DNA from 3 places in the Streptomyces sp. NPDC001599 genome. Region 1 is predicted to be linked to each of the others. Evidence: riboswitches for the same ligand, from Rfam matches in the RefSeq annotation. Region 1 holds a riboswitch; each other region holds the start of a gene.
The links. Region 1 has a riboswitch for cyclic di-AMP ahead of ACFYZ3_RS30215 (M23 family metallopeptidase). Riboswitches for the same ligand answer to the same signal wherever they lie in the genome.
Positions count from the first base shown of each region.

Region 2: linked by a shared signal. The riboswitch ahead of ACFYZ3_RS13020 (peptidoglycan DD-metalloendopeptidase family protein) and the one ahead of ACFYZ3_RS30215 (M23 family metallopeptidase) in region 1 are both predicted to bind cyclic di-AMP.
Region 3: linked by a shared signal. The riboswitch ahead of rpfA (resuscitation-promoting factor protein RpfA) and the one ahead of ACFYZ3_RS30215 (M23 family metallopeptidase) in region 1 are both predicted to bind cyclic di-AMP.

Region 1 covers NZ_JBIAVA010000015.1:18,393-25,700, reverse strand. The annotation lists tRNA gene ACFYZ3_RS30225 (tRNA-Met) at 34-107, shown strand; gene ACFYZ3_RS30220 (PP2C family protein-serine/threonine phosphatase) at 293-1,522, shown strand; cyclic di-AMP (ydaO/yuaA leader) riboswitch at 1,747-1,903, shown strand; gene ACFYZ3_RS30215 (M23 family metallopeptidase) at 1,915-2,958, shown strand; gene ACFYZ3_RS30210 (aldo/keto reductase) at 3,116-4,060, shown strand; gene ACFYZ3_RS30205 (PrsW family intramembrane metalloprotease) at 4,085-5,452, opposite strand; gene trmB (tRNA (guanosine(46)-N7)-methyltransferase TrmB) at 5,462-6,277, opposite strand; gene ACFYZ3_RS30195 (Dabb family protein) at 6,402-6,812, shown strand; gene lhgO (L-2-hydroxyglutarate oxidase) at 6,854-7,308, opposite strand, start outside.
Region 2 covers NZ_JBIAVA010000004.1:43,293-50,600, forward strand. The annotation lists gene ACFYZ3_RS13015 (SGNH/GDSL hydrolase family protein) at 1-716, opposite strand, end outside; gene ACFYZ3_RS13020 (peptidoglycan DD-metalloendopeptidase family protein) at 961-1,890, opposite strand; cyclic di-AMP (ydaO/yuaA leader) riboswitch at 1,895-2,052, opposite strand; gene ACFYZ3_RS13025 (tyrosine-protein phosphatase) at 2,477-3,274, shown strand; gene ACFYZ3_RS13030 (DUF6126 family protein) at 3,296-3,415, opposite strand; gene ACFYZ3_RS13035 (helix-turn-helix domain-containing protein) at 3,412-4,026, opposite strand; gene ACFYZ3_RS13040 (aspartate aminotransferase family protein) at 4,098-5,483, opposite strand; gene dxs (1-deoxy-D-xylulose-5-phosphate synthase) at 5,484-7,308, opposite strand, start outside.
Region 3 covers NZ_JBIAVA010000012.1:102,153-109,460, reverse strand. The annotation lists gene pkaE (serine/threonine protein kinase PkaE) at 1-820, shown strand, start outside; gene ACFYZ3_RS27775 (SurA N-terminal domain-containing protein) at 983-1,636, shown strand; gene ACFYZ3_RS27770 (nucleoside triphosphate pyrophosphohydrolase) at 1,712-2,689, shown strand; gene ACFYZ3_RS27765 (cytochrome P450) at 2,686-3,987, shown strand; gene ACFYZ3_RS27760 (transglycosylase family protein) at 4,131-5,159, shown strand; cyclic di-AMP (ydaO/yuaA leader) riboswitch at 5,343-5,509, shown strand; gene rpfA (resuscitation-promoting factor protein RpfA) at 5,513-6,241, shown strand; gene eno (phosphopyruvate hydratase) at 6,489-7,308, shown strand, end outside.

The DNA of each region.
Region 1 (7,308 bases):
CCCCGGGATGACGTACAGTGGTGAACACAACGACGCGGGGTGGAGCAGCTCGGTAGCTCGCTGGGCTCATAACCCAGAGGTCGCAGGTTCAAATCCTGTCCCCGCTACTGAAGGCCGAGGGCCGGAATCCGAAAGGGTTCCGGCCCTCGGTGCGTTTCCGCGGGTGCCGCGTGTCATCCGGTCGGCCGCTCACCGCTCGCCGCCCGCCCCCGCCCCCGGAACCCTGGAGTCCGGGACGGCGAGCGGCGCGGACGTACGGGGCGGCGGGAGACGAGTGGTGCGGCCAGGTGACGTGGACGACGAGGGAGCGGCCGCCAGGGCCGGTGGCCGGCTCCCCGGCGATCCCGTGCCCGACCCGGGGCTCGGGCTCGGCGACGAGGCGCTGCCCGGGTCGCCCTCCGGGCCACCGCAACCCCGGCGGCGGGCCGGGTACGGGCGGACCTTCGTGCACGCGCTCCCCGTGCTGCTGATCGTCGTCGCCATCCTGTACGACATCTTCACCCCGAGGTACTTCACCGCCGGGCCCCTCTACACGGCCGCACCCCTGATCGCCGCCCCGCTCTACTCGCGGCGCGGCACGGCGCTCACCGGCGTCGCCGTGGTCGCCGTGGTCATCGGGCTGCAACTCGGCAAGGGCGTCATCCACTACGTCGACTCCCTCACCGAGCTGATCACCATCGCGACGGTCGCCGTGCTCGCCGTCCTCGTGAACGGCATGGTCCGCCGCAGCAGCGAGCGCCTCGTCTCCGTCCGCGAGATCGCCGAGGCCGCCCAGCGTGCCGTACTGCCCGAACCCACCGAGCGGATCGCGGGCTTCGAGATCGCCGTCTGCTACGAGGCCGCGCAGGCCGACGCCTTCATCGGCGGCGATCTGTACGCCGTGCAGGACAGCGCCCGCGGCGTCCGGCTCATCGTCGGTGACGTGCGCGGCAAGGGCATGGGTGCGGTGGCCGCCGTCGCCGTCGTGATCGGCGCCTTCCGGGAGGCCGCCGAGCAGGAGGCGACGCTGGAGGCGGTGGCGCAGCGCCTGGAGCGGGCGCTGGCGCGCGAGGGCACCCGGCGCGACGGACTGGACGCCTTCGAGGGCTTCACCACCGCCGTGCTCGCCGAACTCCCGCACGGCGGCGGGACGGTCCGCATCGTCAACCGCGGCCATCCGCCGCCCCTGCTGCTCTACGGCGACGGAACCCTCGGCCCGCTGCCCGCCCACGAGTCGGCGCTGCCGCTCGGCATGGGCGAGCTGGGCGTGTGGCCCGACCGGGCGGAGGAGGTCGCCTTCCCCGGCGGCGCCACGCTGCTGCTCTACACCGACGGGCTGACCGAAGCCCGGGACGCGAAGGGCGAGTTCTACGATCCGCAGGCGCGGCTGGCCGGCCGCGTCTTCCCGCATCCGGCGAGCCTGCTCGACACCCTCGCCGAGGACGTGCGCCGGCACTCCGGTGGCGGCATGGCGGACGACATGGCGCTGCTCGCCGTCCGGCGTCCCCGGCCCGGCGATCATGATCATTGTCACGAGCCGTGACAGCGCGACCCCCCTGCGCATAACAACTGATACACCGTCAGAAGAAAGTGGCGCGAAGAGGAATACTGAGGCCGGGTCAACTCGCCCGGTTTTCACCGGTCGTGAGGCGTACGTCCCGCCCGTATCAGGTAATGATCAAGGGGAACCGCTTGGAATCGGAGCCTCGCGTCTATTAACGTTCGATAACGCAGCGCGGTCGTCCCAGCCGTCACAGAAGGCGGCTCCGTGCGCACGCGCCGAATCCCGCAAGGGAACCGGGGAACCACCACATTGGGGTGAATCGGGCGTATGCCGTCGTGGAGACACGGTCGGCAGACACCCGTAGGAGACCTTCCTGCTCCGAACCCGTCAGCTAACCCGGTAGGCGAAAGGAAGGAAAGGAGTACGCCCACGTGGCGTCCAACCGGCCTGCCCCCGAGGCCCCGTCCGCGCCCAGTGGGCACGGCACCGACACCTTCGGCTACGACGGCTACCGCGCCGAAGAGGGTCCCTGGGAGGAGTGGAATCCCACCGCGGAATCCATCCGCCCCGTACGCGGCCGGCACCGCGTGGCCAAGCAGCGCGGCGGACTGGCCCGCAGCTCCACCGTCCTCGGCGTCGGTGTCATAGCCGCCGTGGGAGCGGGCGGCATGGCCAGCGCGCAGACCGGCAAGCCCCCGGTGTCCATCTCCATGCCGGACCTGCCGAACGTCGGTTCGCTCCTTCCCGGCGACGACGAGAAGGCGGAGCCCGAGGGTTCCGCCACCCCGCTCAGCGGCATCACCCAGGCCGTCGCCGCCGACAGCGCGGCGGGCACCGACACCACCGGCGCCGGTGAGTCGCTGCGGGCCCGGATCATGGCGCAGGCCGAGCAGCAGCAGGCGCAGGTCGAGACCAAGGCCGCCGCCGAAGCCGCCGCCGCGGCCGAGAAGAAGGCCGCCGACGCCGCCGCCAAGGCGGAGAAGGAGGCCGAGGAGAAGGCCGCCGCCGCCAAGAAGAAGGCTGAGGAGGAGGCCGCCAAGAAGGCCGAGGCCGAGCGGCTCGCGAAGCTGGCCAAGCAGTACACGCTGCCGACCTCCTCGTACACGATCTCCTCCACGTTCAACCAGGCCGGCTCCCTGTGGGCCTCCGGTCATCACACCGGTCTCGACTTCGCCGCCCCCACGGGCACGCTGCTCAAGGCGGTGCACAGCGGCACCATCACGTCGGCCGGCTGGGACGGGTCGTACGGCTACAAGACGGTGCTCACCCTCGACGACGGCACCGAGCTCTGGTACGCGCACCAGTCCTCCATCAACGTCAGCGTCGGCCAGAAGGTCACCACCGGTGACGTCATCGGCCGCGTCGGCGCCACCGGCAACGTCACCGGCGCCCATCTCCACCTCGAGGTCCACACCGACGGCGGCACCGGCATCGACCCGATGGCCTGGTTGCAGAGCAAGGGGCTCACTCCCTGATCCGCCCCGCCCACGACGCGCCCCGCTGATCCCCGGCGGTCCTGACGGCGACCCCCCGACGTCAGGGCTGCCGGTTGCCGCTTGCCGGTTGCTGGTTTGCGGGGATTTTGCGTGCCTGCCGGAATCGTCCGCTCCGGCGCGGTCGTTGACTCCCTACATGACTTCTCTGCGCAAGCTCGGCTCCTCCGACCTCGAGGTCTTCCCCCTGGCCCTCGGCGGCAACGTCTTCGGCTGGACCGCCGACCGGGACCGGTCCTTCGCCGTCCTGGACGCCTACACGGCGGCCGGCGGCAACTTCGTCGACACCGCCGACTCCTACTCCGCCTGGGTCGACGGCAACAGCGGCGGCGAGTCCGAGACCGTCCTCGGCCAGTGGTTCGCGGCCCGCGGCAACCGTGACGACGTCGTCCTCGCCACCAAGGTCAGCCAGCACCCCGAGTACCCGGGCCTGTCCGCCGCGAACATCAAGGCCGCGGCCGACGCCTCGCTGCGCCGCCTGGGCACCGACCACATCGATCTGTACTACACCCACTTCGACAAGCCCGAGGTGCCGGTCGAGGAGATCGTCGGTGCGCTCGACGAACTGGTGAAGGCCGGCAAGGTGCGGCACATCGCCGCCTCCAACATCTCCGCCGAGCGGCTCGCGGCGTCCCTGGAGTTCTCCGACCGCGAGGGCCTCGCCCGGTACGTCGCCCTCCAGCCGCACTACAACCTGGTCTCCCGCGACACGTACGAGGGCGAACTGCGCGACCTCGCCGAGCGGGCGGGTCTCGCCGCCGTGCCGTACTACGCCCTCGCGGCCGGCTTCCTCACCGGGAAGTACCGGCCCGGCACGGAGGTGGACAGCCCGCGGGCGGGCGGTGCGGCCAAGCACCTGGAGACCGAGCGGGGCCGCCGGGTGCTGGCCGCCCTGGACGAGATCGCCGAGGCCCACGAGGCCCCCGTCGCCACGGTCGCGCTCGCCTGGCTGGCCGCCCGGCCGACGGTGGCGGCGCCGATCGCGTCCGCGCGCACGGTGGAGCAGCTGCCGGCCCTGCTGGGCGTGGCCGAGCTGAGCCTGACGGAGGACGAGCTCGGGAGGCTGACCCGGGCGTCCGCCTGACCGGGCGGCCTTCGTACCGCGGACCTACGGCCGGTGGGGGCCGGGTGGTGGGGCGTACGGGTGGTACGGCGGCGCGTACGGGTAGTGCGGGGCGTAGGGAGCGGGTGCGGTCCGGGGTCCGTACGCGCCGTGCGGCCCGCCGTACGGATACGCCCACGGTGGCACCGGCACCGGCACCGGCACCGGCACGGGCGGCGGGGCGGTGGCACGGGCGGCGTGGTCCAGCGCCGGACGGGCGAGGTTCCGCAGGTGCCACAGGGCGTCCAGCAGCGCCCGCTCCCGGACGGCGAAGTCGGCGCCCGCCCTGCCCCGGCGGCCCCGCTGCCGCAGGAACGCCACCGAGGTCGCGCAGGCCTCGTACCGCGCCACCGCCCGCGCCCCTTCCTTCCCGGCGTGCCGGCGGGCGTACTGCCGGGCGATGCGGCGGGCCCGCATCGAGCCGAGCGCGTACGGCTCCGCGGGCGTGAGCCAGCCGGCCATGACGTACGCGGGCAGCTCGGCCCGCACGGTGCCCAGTTCGCGCTGCCGGGTCCAGATCACCAGCCAGGTCAGCAGGCCGAAGGACGGCACCATGAACGCCGCGTACACGGCGAAGAAGCCGTACTCGCCGAACGCGGCCGAGCCGTTCCACAGGGCGTGCATGCCCATCGCGAGCAGCAGCCCGGCCAGCGGGAGCAGCGCCCGGCGCAGGCGGTGCCGGCCCGTCGAGAGCGCGGCGACGCCGAAGCCGATGCCGGTGAGCACGGTGAACAGCGGGTGCGCGAACGGCGACATCACGACCCGCACGAAGAAGGTCGCCGCGGTGACGGAGGCGATGCCGCGGTCGCCGGTGAGCTGGTCGGTGCCGAAGGCAGTACCCAGGTAGAGGATGTTCTCGGTGAAGGCGAAGCCGGTGGCGGTGACCCCGGCGACGACCACGCCGTCGACGATGCCGGTGAAGTCCCGTCGGCGGAAGAGGAAGACCAGGAGGACGGCGGCCGCCTTGGCGGACTCCTCGACGACCGGCGCTATGACCGTGGCGCCCAGGGTGTCCGCGCTCGCCGGGTCGGCGGTCGCGGTCGCTATCCAGCGGGTCGCGAAGCTGTTGGCGACGATCGCTATCAGCGCCGCCGCGCAGGCCCCCCAGGCGAAGCAGAAGAGCAGGTTCCGCCACGGGCCGGGGTCCACCCGGTCCAGCCAGCGGAAGGCGGCTATGAGCAGCGGCACCGGCAGCACCGCCAGGCCCAGCCCCACCAGGAACCCCTGCGTGCCCGTCTGTTCGCGCACCAGGGCCAGGATCACCAGGCCGGAGAGCGCGAGCAGGGTGATCAGCGCGCCGTAACGGACCCAGGTCCGCTGCCACCAGTGCGTATGCCGGTGCACATGGGTCGGAAACGGGGGACAGGTGGCCACGGCAGGACCCTAACCGGTGGGGGGCGACTCCTTGTGCTGTACGCGACGAAAGAGCAGGTCGTTCACCACATGTCCCTTGTCCAGTCCCTGGCCCTCGAAACGGGTCAGCGGCCGGTGCTCGGGGCGTGGCGAGAAACCGCCGCCGGGCGCGGTGTTCTCGAAGTCGGGGTGCGCGGTCAGCACCTCGAGCATCTGCTCGGCGTACGGCTCCCAGTCGGTGGCGCAGTGCACCACGGCCCCCGGAGCGAGCCGGGTCGCGGCCAGGGTGAGGAACTCCGGCTGGATCAGCCGGCGCTTGTGGTGCCGCTTCTTCGGCCACGGGTCGGGGAAGTAGACGCGCAGTCCGGCGAGGGAGTCGGGGGCGAGCATCTCGCGCAGCAGGATGATCGCGTCGCCGTTGGCCACCCGGATGTTGGACAGCTCCTGTCGCTCCGCGAGGCCGAGCAGGTTGCCCTGGCCGGGGGTGTGGACGTCGGCGGCGAGGATGTTGGTGTCCGGGTCGGCGGCGGCCATTCGGGCGGTGGCCTCGCCCATGCCGAAGCCGACCTCCAGGACGACGGGCCGGGTGTTGCCGAAGAGTTCGGCGAGGTCGACGACCCGCTGGCCGTCGATGTCCAGTCCCCACAGGGGCCACAGCCGTTGCAGCGCGTCCGCCTGCCCGGCGGTCACCCGGCTCCGCCGGGGCTGGAAGCTGCGGATCCGCCGCTCGAAGTGCGACCCGGCGGGATCGGCCTTCGGCCCGTCGGGGAAGCGGGGCTCGCCCTTGGCGCGGACGTGCCGCAGGGAAGCGGGTGCGGCATCGGAGGTGTGGTGGGAGTCAGACACAATGCGTCGATTTTAGACCGCGCACGTGGTTGCGAGTGCCTGTCGGAGTAGTTAGAGTCTATAACGTAAGCGATGCAGTAAAGCGCCAGCTGTGGCGACAGTCGTAGCCGTGGGGAGAGACACCGTGATTCACCACCAGATCCGCCTTGCCATGCGACCCGACGCGCCCCGGGACAAGGTCGAGGAAGCTCTCGAGATGCTCCGCAGGATGGGGCGCGAGATCGATGCCGTCGCGTACTGGACGGTCGGGCGCGACGTGGGCGGCGACTTCGACTACGGCGCGATGTTCGCCGTCGAGGACATCGAGGCCTACCGGGCGTACATGCACGCTCCGCTGCACCGGCGGGTCGACGAGATCGGGCTGCCGCTGGTGCGGCACATGGTCTCGCACGACCTGACCGACGACGAGGACCCGGCCACCGGCGACCGCATCCGGCAGATCCACGCCGAGCGCTTCGCGGGGGACCCGGCCCTCGTCGCCCTGATCGAGGGCCTCGGCTCGTACGAGGGCAGCAGCGCGCCCGGGCGCGGCTAGCCAGTCCGCCAGTCCGCCGGGGGGCGGTGGCCTGGTGGGGCCTAGTCCGCCAGCATCGCCAGCGTTCTGCGGGCCACCTCCCGGCCGATGGGCAGGGACGCGGTCGCCGCGGGCGAGGGCGCGTTCAGGACGTGCACCGTGTGGGCGCCCTCCTTGATCAGGAAGTCGTCCACCAGCGTGCCGTCCGCGAGCACCGCCTGTGCCCGGACCCCGGCGGGCGCCGCGACCAGGTCGTCCTCCCGCACCGCCGGCAGCAGCCTGCGGACCGCCGCCGTGAAGGCGCTCCTGGACAGTGACCGGCGCAGCTCGCCCGCCCCGTACCTCCAGTGCCGGCGGGCTATCCGCCACGAACCCGGCCAGGCCAGGGTCGCGCCCAGCTCGCGGGGGCGCACCACGCCCCAGCCGTATCCCTCCCGGGCCAGCGCCGGTACCGCGTTCGGCCCGACGTGCACGCCGCCGTCGGTCCCCCGGGTCAGATGCACGCCGAGGAACGGGA
Region 2 (7,308 bases), on a different contig from region 1:
CCCGACGACTCGCCCCGCAGGCGGCGCCCGATCCACGGCACCAGGTACTCGCGCGCCCAGTGCACGTCGTCGCGCCGGACGTCGAGCGTGCCGCGCGGCGGCAGGGGCGGCCAGGGCTGGTCCGGGTCGGCCGGGACGCGCAGGCCCAGGGCCTGCCCCGCGCGCAGCGCCACCCGGGTGTGGCCCTCCGGCGACAGGTGCAGCCGGTCGGCGTCCCACGCCCTGCGGTCCTGGACGCTCCTGAGCGACCACAGGTCGAGCACCGGGCAGCCGTAGCGGTCCGCGATGGCGCGGACGTGCCCGTTGTACGTGGCGATCTTGCCGCGCAGGTGCTTGAGGACGGGCACCCCGCGGGTGTCGAACCCGGTGGTCACCAGGACGGTCCCGGCCGCGGCGGTCAGCGCGGCCACCGCCAGCTCGAACCGCTCGGCGACCTCGTCGGGATCGGTGCCGGGCCGGATGATGTCGTTGCCGCCCGCCGCGAACGAGACCAGGTCCGGCGCGAGTCCGACGACCCGCGGGAGCTGTTCCGCCACGATCTGGTCGAGGAGCCTGCCGCGCACGGCGAGGTTCGTGTACGTGAAGTCGCCCTCGGGGCGCCGGTCCGCGAGCAGTACGGCGAGCCGGTCGGCCCAGCCGACGAACGCCCCGTCGGGGCCGGGGTCGCCGACGCCCTCGGTGAAGCTGTCCCCCACCGCCACGTACGACCCGATCACTGCTCTGCTGTCACTCTTCGAATCGTCTGCCACATCGGCCCATGATTCACCTTGGAATGTGACCTACGCGACCGTAGGAAGGGATTGACGGGCGGTGAGAAAGGCCACGCCTAAAGTATTCGTCAATTCCGGAATACGGCGAGGTCCTTGTACGGCGCGTGCACCGTGGTCCGGACACGCCGAAGGCCGGACCCGGGGATCGGGGTCCGGCCTTCGGTGCGCGGGGGCCGCGCGGAACCGGTCGTCAGACGGAGACGCCGTGCGAGCGCAGGAACGCCAGCGGGTCGATGTCCGAGCCGTAGTCCGGCGTGGTGCGGATCTCGAAGTGCAGGTGCGGGCCGGTCACGTTGCCGGTGGCACCGGAGAGGCCGACCTGCTGACCCGCCGTCACCGACTGACCGGCGGAGACGGAGAGCGAGGAGAGGTGGGCGTACTGGGCGTAGTGGCCGTCGGCGAGCTGGATGACGACCTGGTTGCCGTACGCGCCGCCCCAGCCGGCGGAGACGACGGTGCCCGCGCCGACGGCCTTGAGGGAGGTGCCGGTCGGGACGACGAAGTCGGTGCCGGTGTGGTAGCCGCTGGACCACATGCTGCCGGACTGGTGGTACGGGGTACCGACAGTGCCGCCCGCGACGGGGGAGGTGTAGCCGCTGGTGGTGCCCGTGGACTGGCTGCCGGTGTCCGAGGAGGAGGTCTTCTCGGCGTCCGTCGACTTCTGGGCCGGCTTGGCGGCGGCGGGCTTCTCGGCGGACTTCTGCGCGGGCTTGTGCGACTGCGCGGAGGACGGCGCCGACGGCTTGGCGGCCTGGCCGTCGATCGAGAGCTTGAGCCCGGGGTGGATCAGCGACGGGTCGGAACCGACGGCCTCGCGGTTGTCCGCGTAGAGCTTCTTCCAGCCGCCGTCGACGTCCTGCTCGTCGGCGATCTTCGAGAGGTAGTCCCCGCTCTTCACGGTGTAGGTGCGCGAGTCGGAGTTCTTCTCGGCGGCGGCCTTCTTGGCCGACGTCGGAACGGACTGCACGGCCTGCTCGGAAACGGAGTGCGCGGGAGCGGCGTTGGCGGCGGCGGCACCCATCAGCGGGAGCGCGAGCGCGGCGCCACCGGTTCCGGCGACGGCGATGGTGCGGGTCAGGCGCATGGCCCTGGTACGGCGGTGCTTACCCTTCGCGGGCATGGCGAATTCCTCTCCGGCGCCTGCGAGGTGAGCTGTCGGGTGCGGGCTGGAGATGCCCGGCCGCGTCGGAACGCGGCTTTACCCCAAGCCGTTCCGGGAACCGGAACAGGCAGTTCTACCTGTGGGTCCCCCGCTCCTGCCGTGTACGGGTGGTCGATGAGTGCGGGCTCCGGTCGGCGGCAGGATTAGGCGTCCGTCCGGATCGGTGGTGAACGTAAGGGACCAAGACGCAAGGGGACAAGCGAGGGGTTCCCTCGACAGGTGTTCCGATTGATCCTTTACGGGGATATCCGGTAACCCTGCGTCGATTTCCGTCGCGCGCTTTTACCTGAAGCCCCTTGAGAAACAGTTGAATTACGTGAACATGACGGGCAACGCACGGTCACGGATATGACGCTGCTCACGCGCCTCTCATTCACCCTGCGCCATTTCAGGGCCAGTTGTTATCAAGGCGCCAATTCGGACAGAAGGCTCTTATCTGCCCGGAATATGCCTCCGGGTGCGATTTCGCGCACAGGGGATGCCGTATCGTCGGGTGAAGCCCGTCGGCGAGCAGCGGCGGCGGGGCGGAGTGGGAGGAGCCCCCGTGACGCAGCAGGTCCCGTCGACCGAACCCGAGCTGACCGGCGTGCGCAACTTCCGGGACGTGGGCGGACTGCCGACCGTGGACGGGCGGCGGGTGCGGCAGGGGGTGCTGTTCCGCAGCGGTCACCTGGCTCACGCCACCGGGGAGGACGCCGCGTTCCTGGCCTCGCTGGGCCTGCACACGATCTTCGACTTCCGCAACGCGGCCGACCAGAAGCTCGAGGGCCCGGACGTCGAGCTGCCCGGCGTGCGCAACGTCAACCTGCCGCTGAGTGACCCGGCCGACGGCGCCGAGTTCTGGAAGATGGTCCGTGACGGCGACCTCGACCAGCTGCGCGAGATCCTGGCCGACGGCAAGGCCGCGGACCGCATGATCGGCTCCTACCGCTCGATCGTCACGGAGCGCACCGCGGAGCACTCCCGCATCCTGCACGCGCTCGCCGAGGACAGCGTCCCGGCCCTGATGCACTGCGCCGCCGGAAAGGACCGCGCGGGCCTGTCGATCGCCGTCACCTTGCTCGCCCTGGGTGTCGAGCGCGAGGCCGTCGTCGAGGACTACCTGAAGTCGAACGCCGCGCACCGCCGCTACAAGGTGCGCCGCAGCGGTTCCGCGGCCTCCGCCTACTCCCCCGAGGTCATGGAGCTGCTCAGTCCCCTGTTCGACGCGCGCGCCGAGTACCTGGCGGCGGCCTTCGAGACCGTCGAGGAGACGTGGGGCGGCGTCGACGCCTACCTGGAGCGGGGACTGCGGCTCGCTCCCGCGACCCGGGAGCGACTGCGCGAGCGGATGCTGGACTGAGCCACCCGCCTGCGGACGGCGCTACTTGGCGCCCACCTCGAACAGCAGGTAGAGGAAGCCGCCGAAGACGTGCCCCAGGGCGATGTAGACGACCAGCCGCACCCACAGGGCGCGCGGGAACTTCTCCTGCATGGTACTCATGGCGTCTCTCCAGGGGTCGGGCCGAGGCACAGGGCGGCCGTCGGGCTCTGCAGCAGGGTGTGGACGAACAGCAGCTCGACCCCGTCGAGGTCCTGCGCGGCGATCCGGTGCGGGGTCATCGAGTCGAAGTGGGCACTGTCGCCCGCGGTGAGCCGGTGCTCGGTGTCCCCGAGGCGCAGGAGCAACCGGCCCCGGAGGACGTGCAGCCACTCCTCGCCGGGGTGCACCCGCACGACGTCGCCCTGGGAGCCGTACGGCACCTGGACCCGCAGGGCCTGCATGCCGCGGCCCGGCGCTCCGGCCCGCCAGTACGTCCAGCCGCCCGCGGCGGTGGGTTCCATGTCGGCGGCGCGCACGACGGCGTCCCGGTCCGCGGCCGTCTCGCCCAGCAGCTCGGCGACGGTCGTACCGTAGACCCGGGCGAGGGACAGCAGCATCGGCAGCGCGGGCTGGCGCTGCCCTGTCTCCAGGCGGGAGAGGTGGGCGGGCGACAGCCCCGCGGCACGGGCCGCGGCCTCCAGGGTGAGGGCGGCCCGCCGCCGCAGCTCCCGCAGCTGGGGCGCGACGGCGGCGACCGCCCCCTCGGCGGGGCCGGTCTCGGAGGAGCTCATACCTCCATTCAGCCCGAATTTTGCCCGTCGGGCAAATTCTTTGCCTCAGAGGCAAAAACACCAGGGTGCGCTCAGCGGTTGGCCACCGCCTGCTTGACCAGGGTCTTCCCGAAGTCCCACATCAGGCCACCGCCATTGTGCGCGTCCTCCATCACCTCCGTGAAGGCGTCGACGAACCGGTCGGCGTCGTCGGTGTCGATGATCAGCGGCGGGATCAGTTTGATCACCTCGAGGTGGTCGCCGGACACCTGGGTCAGGATCCGGTGCCGTTGCAGCAGCGGCACGACCACCATCTGCGCGAACAGTCCCTTCCGCGCCGCCTGCAGCATCGTCCAGCGGCTGCGCAGCTTCAGGGACCTGGGCCGGCCGAACTCGATGCCGATCATCAGTCCGCGGCCCCGGACGTCGGCGAGCAGCTCGTAGCGGTCCACCAGCTCCGACAGCCGGGACTTCAGCCGATCCCCCACCGCGGCGGCGTTCGCGACGATCTCCTCGTTCTCCATCACCGACAGCACCGCGAGCCCGGCGGCCATGGCCTGTGCGTTGGACCCGAAGCTCGCCGAGTGGACCTGCACGCGGTCCATCGAGGAGTACACCTTCTGGAAGATCCAGTCCTTGCCCAGGGTGGCTCCCACCGGCACGTATCCGCCGGACAGCGCCTTGGCGACGCAGACCAGGTCGGGTTCGACGCCGTCCGAGTGCTGGTAGGCGTAGAACTTGCCGGTCCGGCCGAGGCCCGTCTGCACCTCGTCGGCGATCAGCAGCGCCTTGTGCCGGTGCAGCAGCTCCTGCGCGGCGAGCAGGTAGCCGGGCGGGGCCTCGTGCACGCCCTTGCCCTGGACCGGCTCCACGATCAGGGCCGCCACGTCGCCCTTCTTCAGCTCCCGCGCCAGGGCGTCCAGGTCACCGAGCGGGACGGCGGTGTCGGGCAGCAGCGGCGCGAAGCCCTTGCGGAAGCCGTCCTCGCCGTTGACGGAGAGCGAGCCGGCGGTCAGTCCGTGGAAGGCGTGCGTGCAGTACAGGATCCGCTGCCTGCCGGTCGCGTACCGGGCGAACTTCAGCGCGGTCTCGACGGCCTCGGTGCCGCTGTTGCCGAAGAAGACGCGGTCCAGGTGCGGGCTGTAGGAGAGCAGCTTCTCGGCCAGCAGGCCCGGCAGCGGCGGGCAGTCGAAGCGGGTCAGGTCGGCGAGCGAGGCGTCGAGCACGTCGTGCAGCGCCTTGCGGACGACCGGGTGGTGACGGCCGAGGCCCATCACCGCGAACCCGGCGAGCATGTCCAGGTAGTCGTTGCCGTCCGCGTCCCAGAAGTGCGCGCCCTCGGCACGCTCGTAGACCTTGTCGAAGCCGATGGTGTGCAGCATGCGCGGCAGCTGGTGGTTGAGGTGCTTGGCGTGCAGCTCGTACCGCTCGGCCCCGCGCTCGGCCAAGAGTGCGGCGAGGTCGAACTCCTTGGTCATTCAGTTCTCTCCTTGCGCTGGCATGACGATCCGTCCGTCGCCGGACTCTTCCACTGCCGGTTCGGCGAGGGCCAGGCTCGCGGCGATCCGGCCGGCGACGTCGACCGGGGTGAGCCCGATGTCCGCGAGCACCTCGGCGCGCTTGGCGTGCGCGAGGAACTGCTCGGGAATGCCGAAGCGGCGCACGGGGACGTCGACCTCGGCGTCGCCGAGCGCCAGCGCCACCGCGGAACCGACCCCGGCAGCACGGCTGTTGTCCTCGACCACGGCCACCAGCCGGTGCCGGGCCGCGAGGGGTGCGAGGGCCGGGTCGACGGGCTTGACCCAGCGCGGGTCGACGACGGTGCAGCCGATGCCGCGGGCCTCGAGGAGTTCGGCGGCCCCGAGGCAGACGGGCGCCATCACGCCCACCGCCACGAGCAGCACCTCGGGCCGGTCCGCGGCGTGCAGGACGTCCAGGCCGCCGATCCGGTCGACGGCGGGTACGGCGGGTCCGACGGACTCCTTCGGGAAGCGCAGCAGCGTCGGCGCGTCGTCCACGGCGACCGCCTCGCGCAGCTGGGCGCGCAGCTGGTCGGCGTCGCGCGGGGCGGCGATCCGCAGCCCGGGGACGACCTGGAGGACGGACATGTCCCACATGCCGTTGTGCGAGGCCCCGTCGACACCGGTGACGCCGGCCCGGTCCAGGACGAAGGTGACGCCGCAGCGGTGCAGGGCCACGTCCATCAGGAGCTGGTCGAAGGCGCGGTTGAGGAAAGTGGCGTAGACGGCGACGACCGGGTGCAGTCCCCCGGTGGCCAGCCCGGCGGCGGACACGGCCGCGTGCTGCTCGGCGATGCCGACGTCCCAGACCCGGTCGGGGAACCGTTCGGCGAAGGGGGCGAGGCCGACCGGGTGCAGCATGGCCGCGGTGATCGCCACCACGTCCTCGCGTTCCTCGCCGATCCGGACGATCTCCTCACCGAACACCGAGGTCCAGGACGGGCCGCCCGCCGGGCTGAGCGGCTCGCAGGTCAGCGGGTCCATCACACCGACCGTGTGGAAGTGGTCCTCCTCGTCGCGCAGGGCGGGTTCGTAGCCGCGGCCCTTCTCGGTGAGGCAGTGCACCAGTACCGGGCCGTGGAAGCGTTTGGCACGGCGCAGCGCCGACTCGACGGCGCCGATGTCGTGCCCGTCGATCGGGCCCAGGTACTTCAGCCCCAGGTCCTCGAACAGGCCCTGCGGCGCGAAGGCGTCCTTGAAGCCCTTCTTGGCGCCGTGCAGGGCCTCGTAGACGGTGTTGCCGACCACGGGCGTGCGCTGGAGCACGTCCTTGCCCCAGGCCAGGGCGCGCTCGTAGCTGTCGGTGGTGCGCAGGGTCGCGAGGTGGTTGGCGAGGCCGCCGATGGTCGGGGCGTACGAGCGTTCGTTGTCGTTGACGACGATGATCAGCGGCCGGTCCCTGGCCGCCGCGATGTTGTTCAGCGCCTCCCAGGCCATGCCGCCGGTGAGCGCGCCGTCACCGATCACGGCGACGACGTGGCTGCGCTCCCCCTGCACCTGGCGGGCCTTGGCGAGGCCGTCGGCCCAGCCGAGGACGGTGGAGGCGTGGCTGTTCTCGATGACGTCGTGCTCGGACTCCTCGCGCGAGGGATAGCCGGACAGGCCGCCCTTGCTGCGCAGCTTGGAGAAGTCCTGACGCCCGGTCAGGAGTTTGTGCACATAGCTCTGGTGGCCGGTGTCCCACAGGATGCGGTCGTCCGGCGACTCGAAGACCCGGTGCAGGGCGACGGTGAGTTCCACCACGCCGAGATTGGGTCCGAGGTGACCGCCGGTGCGGGCGACC
Region 3 (7,308 bases), on a different contig from region 1:
CCGCATCCGCCCCGAGGTCCCCGAATCGCTCGAAGCCCTCGTCCTGCGCCTGCTCGCCAAGGACCCGCAGCACCGCCCCGACTCCGCGCAGGAGGTCTACGAGCACCTCGCGCTGCTGCTCCCCGCGCTCGGCGTGCCCACCGGCGGGCCCCTGGACCCCACCCGCCCCTTCGTGCGCCCGCACGCCCCCTGGCCCGACCGCGCCCGCACCCCCGCGCCGCAGCCGGCTCCCGTACCGCCCACCGCCGAGGCCGCCAAGCCGGACGTCGCCCGCGCCGTCGACGACGTCAAGCGCCTCCTCGGCGAGGGCCGCATCACCCAGGCCGTCGACGTCCTCGGCGCGATCCTGCCCGCCGCCGCCGAACAGCACGGCGAACGCTCCCCGGTCGTGCGCACCCTGCGCCGGCAGTACGCGGCGACCCTCATGGACGACGGCCAGTACCGGCGCGCCCTGCCCGAACTGCGCCGCCTCGCCGACGAACGCGCCGCCGAGGCCGGCCAGGCCGACCCGCAGGCCCTGCGCCACCGCTACGACGCCGCCCAGTGCCTGGAACAGCTCGGCGAACCGGCCGCCGCGCTCGCCGAGTACCGGGCGCTGCTGCCGTACTACGAGAACCAGTACGTCGCCGGCGACCCCGACCTCGCCCACGACGTCCGCCGCCGCATCGGCCACCTCCTCCTCGCCCTCGGCGACCGCGCCGCCGCCCACGACACGCTGGCCCGGCTGCTGCACGACGTGGAGCGCGTCCACGGCCCCGGCCATCCGCTCGCGGCCGACATCCGGCGCACGCTCCAGTGGCTGGGCCGGATGCACGGCTGACCAGCGTCGCCACGGGGCCCGGCGGCGGGCCGGGCGCGAGGCGGTGCCCGAAGTCCTGATGAATCGTTGGTCCAATGGGTTGGCCAGAGCCGGGCCACTGCCTAACATCGATCATCGCAAGACTTTGTGCACCGTCGCACAATCTCCAAACGGGAGGTTCCCTTGCACCGCCGCAGCCGCCGTCGCTCCGCGCTTCTCCTCACCGCCGCGATCGCCGCAGCGGCACCCCTGCTCACCGCCTGCGGCAACGACGCCCATCCGGGCGCGGCGGCCGTCGTCGGCGACCAGCGGATCACCGTCGCCCAGCTGGAGAACCGCGTCGACGAGGTGCGCGAGGCACAGCGCGCCGCCGTCCCGGACGACACCCAGTACCAGCAGGTCGTCGCCCGGACCGGCACCCTCACCCGCGACACCCTGCACGGCATGGTCCTCGACCGGGTCCTGCACCGCGCCGCCCAGGACGCCGGGGTGAGCGTCAGCCGCAAGGAAGTGCAGGACATGCGCGGCGAGCTGGAGAAGCAGGCCGGCGGCCCCGAGCAGCTGGAGACGGTCTGGCTCCAGCAGTACGGCGTCGCCCCCGACCGCCTCGACGACAACCTCCTCGTCCAGATCGAGGCCCAGAAGCTCGCCCAGAGCCTCGGCACCGACACCAGCCGGCCCGAGTTCTGGCAGGCCCTGTCCGAGGCCTCCAAGAAGCTCGACGTCGACCTCAACCCGCGCTACGGCGCCTGGGACGTCCAGAAGAGCAGCCGCGTCGACGCCCGGACCCCGTGGGTGCGGGAGATCACGGCGGCGGGGTCCCAGCAGCCCGCGTAGCACCACTGACCAGCGGCGATACGACCCCCTGTGGACAACTCGGGGGTCGTCGGCGGTGTGCGTTAGGTTCGAGGAGTGAACGCAACCACCGCCGACGCGACCGCCCCCGACCAGGGCCGCATCGTCCTGCTCACCACCAGCCACCGCGTCGCCCCCGGCCTGCTGTCCTGGCCCGCCTGGCAGGCCCTGCGCACCGCCGACCGCGTCCTGTGCGCCGACGGAGCCCACCCCCAGCTGCCCTATCTGCGCGAGGCGGGGATACGGGTCGAGGAGGCCACCCCGACCGCCGAGGAACTGGTGGACGCCTGCGCCGGCGGCCGTACCGCGGTCGTTGTCGCGACCGGCGAGGGCGAGCCCGCGCTCACCGACTCGCTGGCCCGCCTCGCCGGCTCCGGACGCGTCCGGATGCCCGACCTCGAGTTGCTCCCCGCCTCCTACGACCTCCCGGGCGCCCGCCTCCTCGACCTCGTCCAGGTCATGGACCGCATCCGCCTCGAATGCCCGTGGTCCTCGCAGCGCACCCACAAGGGCCTCGCCAAGTACGCCATCGAGGAGGCGTACGAACTCGTCGAGGCCATCGAGGACGGCGACCGCGACGAGTTGCGGGAGGAGCTGGGCGACGTGCTCCTCCAGGTCGTCTTCCACGCCCGCATCGCCGAGGAGGACCCCGACGCCCCGTTCTCCGTGGACGACGTGGCCGGCACCATCGTCGACAAGCTCATCCACCGCCACCCGCACGTCTTCGGCGACGAGACGGCCGACACCCCCGAGGAGGTCCGCGCCCACTGGCTGCGCACCAAGGCCGCCGAGAAGCAGCGCACCTCGGTCACCGAGGGCGTCCCCCTCGGCCAGCCCGGCCTGGCCCTCGCCGCCAAGCTCGCCTCCCGCGTCCGCACCGCGGGCCTCGACGTCCCGCTGCCCTCCGGCGAGGGCATCGGCTACGACCTGCTCGCCCTCGCCGCCCGCGCCGAGTCCGAGGGCACCGACCCCGAGGCGGCCCTGAGAGCGGCGGCCCGCACCTACCGGGACGCGATCCGGACGGCAGAGGGATGACCGGCAGCTCTTCCGCCCCGGTCCCCGAGCTGTTCACCTGGGAGTTCGCGAGCGACCCCTACCCCGCCTACGCCTGGCTGCGCGAGCACGCCCCCGTGCACCGCACCCGGCTGCCCAGCGGAGTGGAGGCGTGGCTGGTCACCCGGTACGCCGACGCGAAGCAGGCCCTCGCCGACCCGCGGCTGTCCAAGAACCCGGCCCACCACGCCGAGCCCGCGCACGCCAAGGGCAAGACCGGCATTCCGGGGGAGCGGAAGGCCGAGCTGATGACCCATCTGCTCAACATCGACCCGCCCGACCACACCAGGCTGCGACGGCTGGTCAGCAAGGCGTTCACGCCCCGCCGCGTGGCCGAGTTCGCGCCCCGGGTGCAGGAGCTGGCCGACGGCCTCATCGACCGGTTCGCCGCCACCGGCTCCGCCGATCTGATCCACGAGTTCGCCTTCCCGCTGCCCATCTACGCCATCTGCGACCTGCTCGGCGTTCCCCGCGAGGACCAGGACGACTTCCGGGACTGGGCGGGCATGATGATCCGTCACGGCGGAGGCCCGCGGGGCGGGGTCGCGCGGTCGGTGAAGAAGATGCGCGGCTATCTCGCCGACCTCATCCACCGCAAGCGTGCCGCGCTGCCGCCCGAGCCCGCCCCGGGCGAGGACCTCATCTCCGCCCTGATCCGCGCCTCCGACCACGGCGAGCACCTCACCGAGAACGAGGCGGCGGCCATGGCCTTCATCCTGCTCTTCGCCGGATTCGAGACCACCGTCAACCTCGTCGGCAACGGCACCTACGCCCTGCTCACCCACCCCGGGCAGCGGGAGCGGCTGCAAACGTCCCTGGCCGCCGGGGAGCGCGGCCTGCTGGAGACCGGCGTCGAGGAACTCCTGCGCTACGACGGCCCGGTGGAGCTGGCCACCTGGCGCTTCGCCACCCGGCCGCTGACCATCGGCGGACAGGACGTCGCGGCCGGCGACCCCGTCCTCGTCGTCCTCGCCGCCGCCGACCGGGACCCGGAGCGGTTCACCGACCCGGACACCCTGGACCTCGCCCGCCGCGACAGCCAGCACCTCGGGTACGGCCACGGCATCCACTACTGCCTGGGCGCCCCGCTCGCCCGGCTGGAGGGGCAGACGGCGCTGGCGACGCTCCTCACCCGGCTGCCGGACCTCCGCCTCGCCGCGGACCCGGCCGAACTCCGGTGGCGCGGCGGCCTCATCATGCGAGGTCTGCGCACCTTGCCCGTCTCGTTCACACCGCCCGCGTCACCGGCGGACAACGGTCCGTCGCCGAAGCAAAAGTGACACGCGCTCAACTCTGTGATCTTCACGTGATCTGCGCGGCATGAACTTGTGACAAGCGATGATCTCCCTATACGTTCACGGATCAACGTGGTGTCGAGCGTCAACCGCCGCGTGGTCCCCGTCGTCTCGTGAAAGGTCGTCGCATGCTCTCCGGGAACGGTCGTCACCGCCGCCCCCGCCAGGCACCCGCACTGGTCGTCGCCGCCGGAGTGACCGGCTCCGCCATCGCGATCCCGCTGCTCGGCGCCACCGGCGCCCACGCGGCCGACTCCGCGAACTGGGACCAGGTCGCCGAGTGCGAGACCGGCGGCGCCTGGAGCCAGAACAGCGGCAACGGGTACTACGGCGGCCTTCAGCTGTCCCAGGAGGCCTGGGAGCAGTACGGCGGTCTGGACTACGCCCCCAGCGCCGACCAGGCCAGTCGCTCCCAGCAGATAAGAATCGCCGAGAAGATACACGCGGCCCAGGGCATCGCCGCCTGGCCGACCTGCGGTCTGCTGGCCGGCCTGGGCAGCGACTCCGGGATCACGGGCGGTGGCTCCGGCACGGCCGGTGACGGGGCGTCGGAGGGGTCGGACTCCTCGGGGGCGCAGGACACCACCAAGTCGTCCGAATCACCCGCGACCACCGAATCGCCCGAGTCGTCCCCGTCATCCGAGTCATCCGGTTCGACCGGTTCAACCGGCTCGACCGGTACGGCCGAAACTCCGGAGTCGGAGTCCGGGGCGTCCTCTTCGTCCCCTTCGCCCTCTTCTTCGGCTTCTTCCTCGCCGTCGTCTGACGCCTCGTCCGATGGTGCGGACCAATCCACCAAGCCGGACACTTCGTCCGAATCCGACCCCTCCGCCAGTGCCGAACCGCAGGGCACCGAGGGCTCGTCCGGCTCCGGCAAGCACCGCGGCGGCAGTGCGGACGAGGATGCGACGGGGGAGGGCCGTACGGACCCGACGGCGGGCCGGCACGCCTCGCGCGACGGTGACGAGCGAGAGGCCGGGGACGGCTGTTACGTCGTCCGCACCGGCGACAGTCTCTGGGCCATCGCCGACTCCCTTGAGGTCGACGGCGGATGGCACGCGCTCTACGCCGACAACGAGGCGGTCGTCGGTGCCGACCCCGACCACATCCTGCCCGGTCAGACGCTCACGGTCACGGGCGAATCGGGCGAAAAGTAGGGGGAGTTCACGTCACGGTTAGGGACTGTATGTCCCTTTTGGATCTCGTGAGAGATAGGTCTCAGAAGCCGTGATCGTCTTTGAAAATCCGCGGAGCGCGTGTCTACGGTCATGACCGCTCGCCACCGCGGGCCCCGACAGCCGCAACGCCGAATCCTGCCAGCGGCCGTACGGGAACAGTCGTCGCGTCAAGCGCCGCAGGCAGGAGCGGGGGACCCAAGGTAAGCGCCGCACCGGGCAGTTGAGCCGGAGTGGCTAGGGGTGAAGCCGAGTTCCGCGAGGAACCCGGCCGGGCAACTCAACCGGCCCGAACCCGACAGCTCACCTCGCAGGCGTCGGTGAGGGGATCAACCATGCTGTTTTCCGGCAAGGGCAAGCACCGTCGCCCGTCCAAGGCCACCCGAGTCATCGCCGTCGCCGGCGTCACCGGTGCCGCCGTCGCCGCCCCGCTGATGGCGGCCGGCAACGCCTCCGCCGCCACCGCGTCCGAGTGGGACGCCGTCGCCCAGTGCGAGTCCGGCGGCAACTGGTCCATCAACACCGGCAACGGTTACTACGGCGGTCTGCAGTTCTCCGCCTCCACCTGGGCCGCCTACGGCGGTACGCAGTACGCCTCCTCCGCCGACCAGGCGAGCAAGTCCCAGCAGATCGAGATCGCCGAGAAGGTGCTCGCGGGCCAGGGCAAGGGTGCCTGGCCGGTCTGCGGCACCGGCCTGTCGGGCGCCGCGTACACCGGTGGCGGCTCCCAGGACAGCGGTTCCTCCAGCTCCGAGAGCTCGCAGAGCCAGAGCAGCGGCTCCACCGCCGAGCGCTCCACCGAGCAGAAGGCCTCCCGCTCCTCCGAGCGCCCGGCCGCCGAGCCGAAGGCCGAGAAGCCCGCGAAGAAGACCGTCACCACCCCGACCGGCAAGAAGGTCGAGAAGGGCGACGGCGAGTACAAGGTCGTCAAGGGCGACACCCTCAGCTCGATCGCCGAGGAGCACGACGTCAAGGGCGGCTGGGCGAAGCTGTTCAAGCTGAACGACGACATCGTCGACGACGCCGACCTGATCTACCCGGGCCAGCAGCTGCACCTGAAGTAGGCGGCGGCCCGCCCCGCGACTCCCGCCCCGGTGCGTGTTCCCCCGTACGCACCGGGGCGGGATTTTCATGTTCCGCCTTTGTTCCGTTCGGAAACAATTTACTCTCGGTTCTGTCCAGCGGGTGGGCGATCGGCTGGCCGATCGCCCGGAGCCGGTTAGGCTCGGTCCCGCAGAGCCGTCGCGGTCCCGCGGACCGCGGCCCACCGAAGCGCCACATCGAAGCGTCACATTGAAGAAGGAGATGCTCGTGCCGTCCATCGACGTCGTCGTAGCCCGGGAAATCCTGGACTCCCGAGGCAACCCCACGGTCGAGGTCGAGGTCGGCCTCGACGACGGCAGCACGGGGCGTGCCGCCGTTCCCTCCGGCGCCTCCACCGGTGCCTTCGAGGCCATCGAACTGCGTGACGGCGACCCGGGCCGTTACCTCGGCAAGGGCGTCGAGAAGGCCGTGCTGGCCGTCATCGAGCAGATCGGCCCGGAGCTGGTCGGCTACGACGCCACCGAGCAGCGCCTGATCGACCAGGCCATGTTCGACCTGGACGCCACCGACAACAAGGGCTCGCTCGGCGCCAACGCCATCCTCGGCGTCTCCCTCGCCGTCGCCCACGCCGCCTCCGAGGCCAGCGACCTGCCGCTCTTCCGCTACCTGGGCGGCCCGAACGCGCACCTGCTGCCGGTGCCGATGATGAACATCCTGAACGGCGGCTCGCACGCCGACTCCAACGTGGACATCCAGGAGTTCATGATCGCCCCGATCGGCGCGGAGTCCTTCTCCGAGGCCCTGCGCTGGGGCGCCGAGGTCTACCACACCCTCAAGAAGGTCCTGAAGAACAAGGGCCTGGCCACCGGCCTCGGCGACGAGGGCGGCTTCGCCCCGAACCTCGGCTCCAACCGCGAGGCCCTCGACCTCATCCTCGAGGCGATCAAGGAGGCCGGCTACACCCCCGGCGAGCAGATCGCCCTCGCGCTCGACGTCGCCGCGTCCGAGTTCTACAAGGACGGCTCCTACGCCTTCGAGGGCAAGCAGCGCACCGCCGCCGAGATGACCGAGTACTACGCCGAGCTGG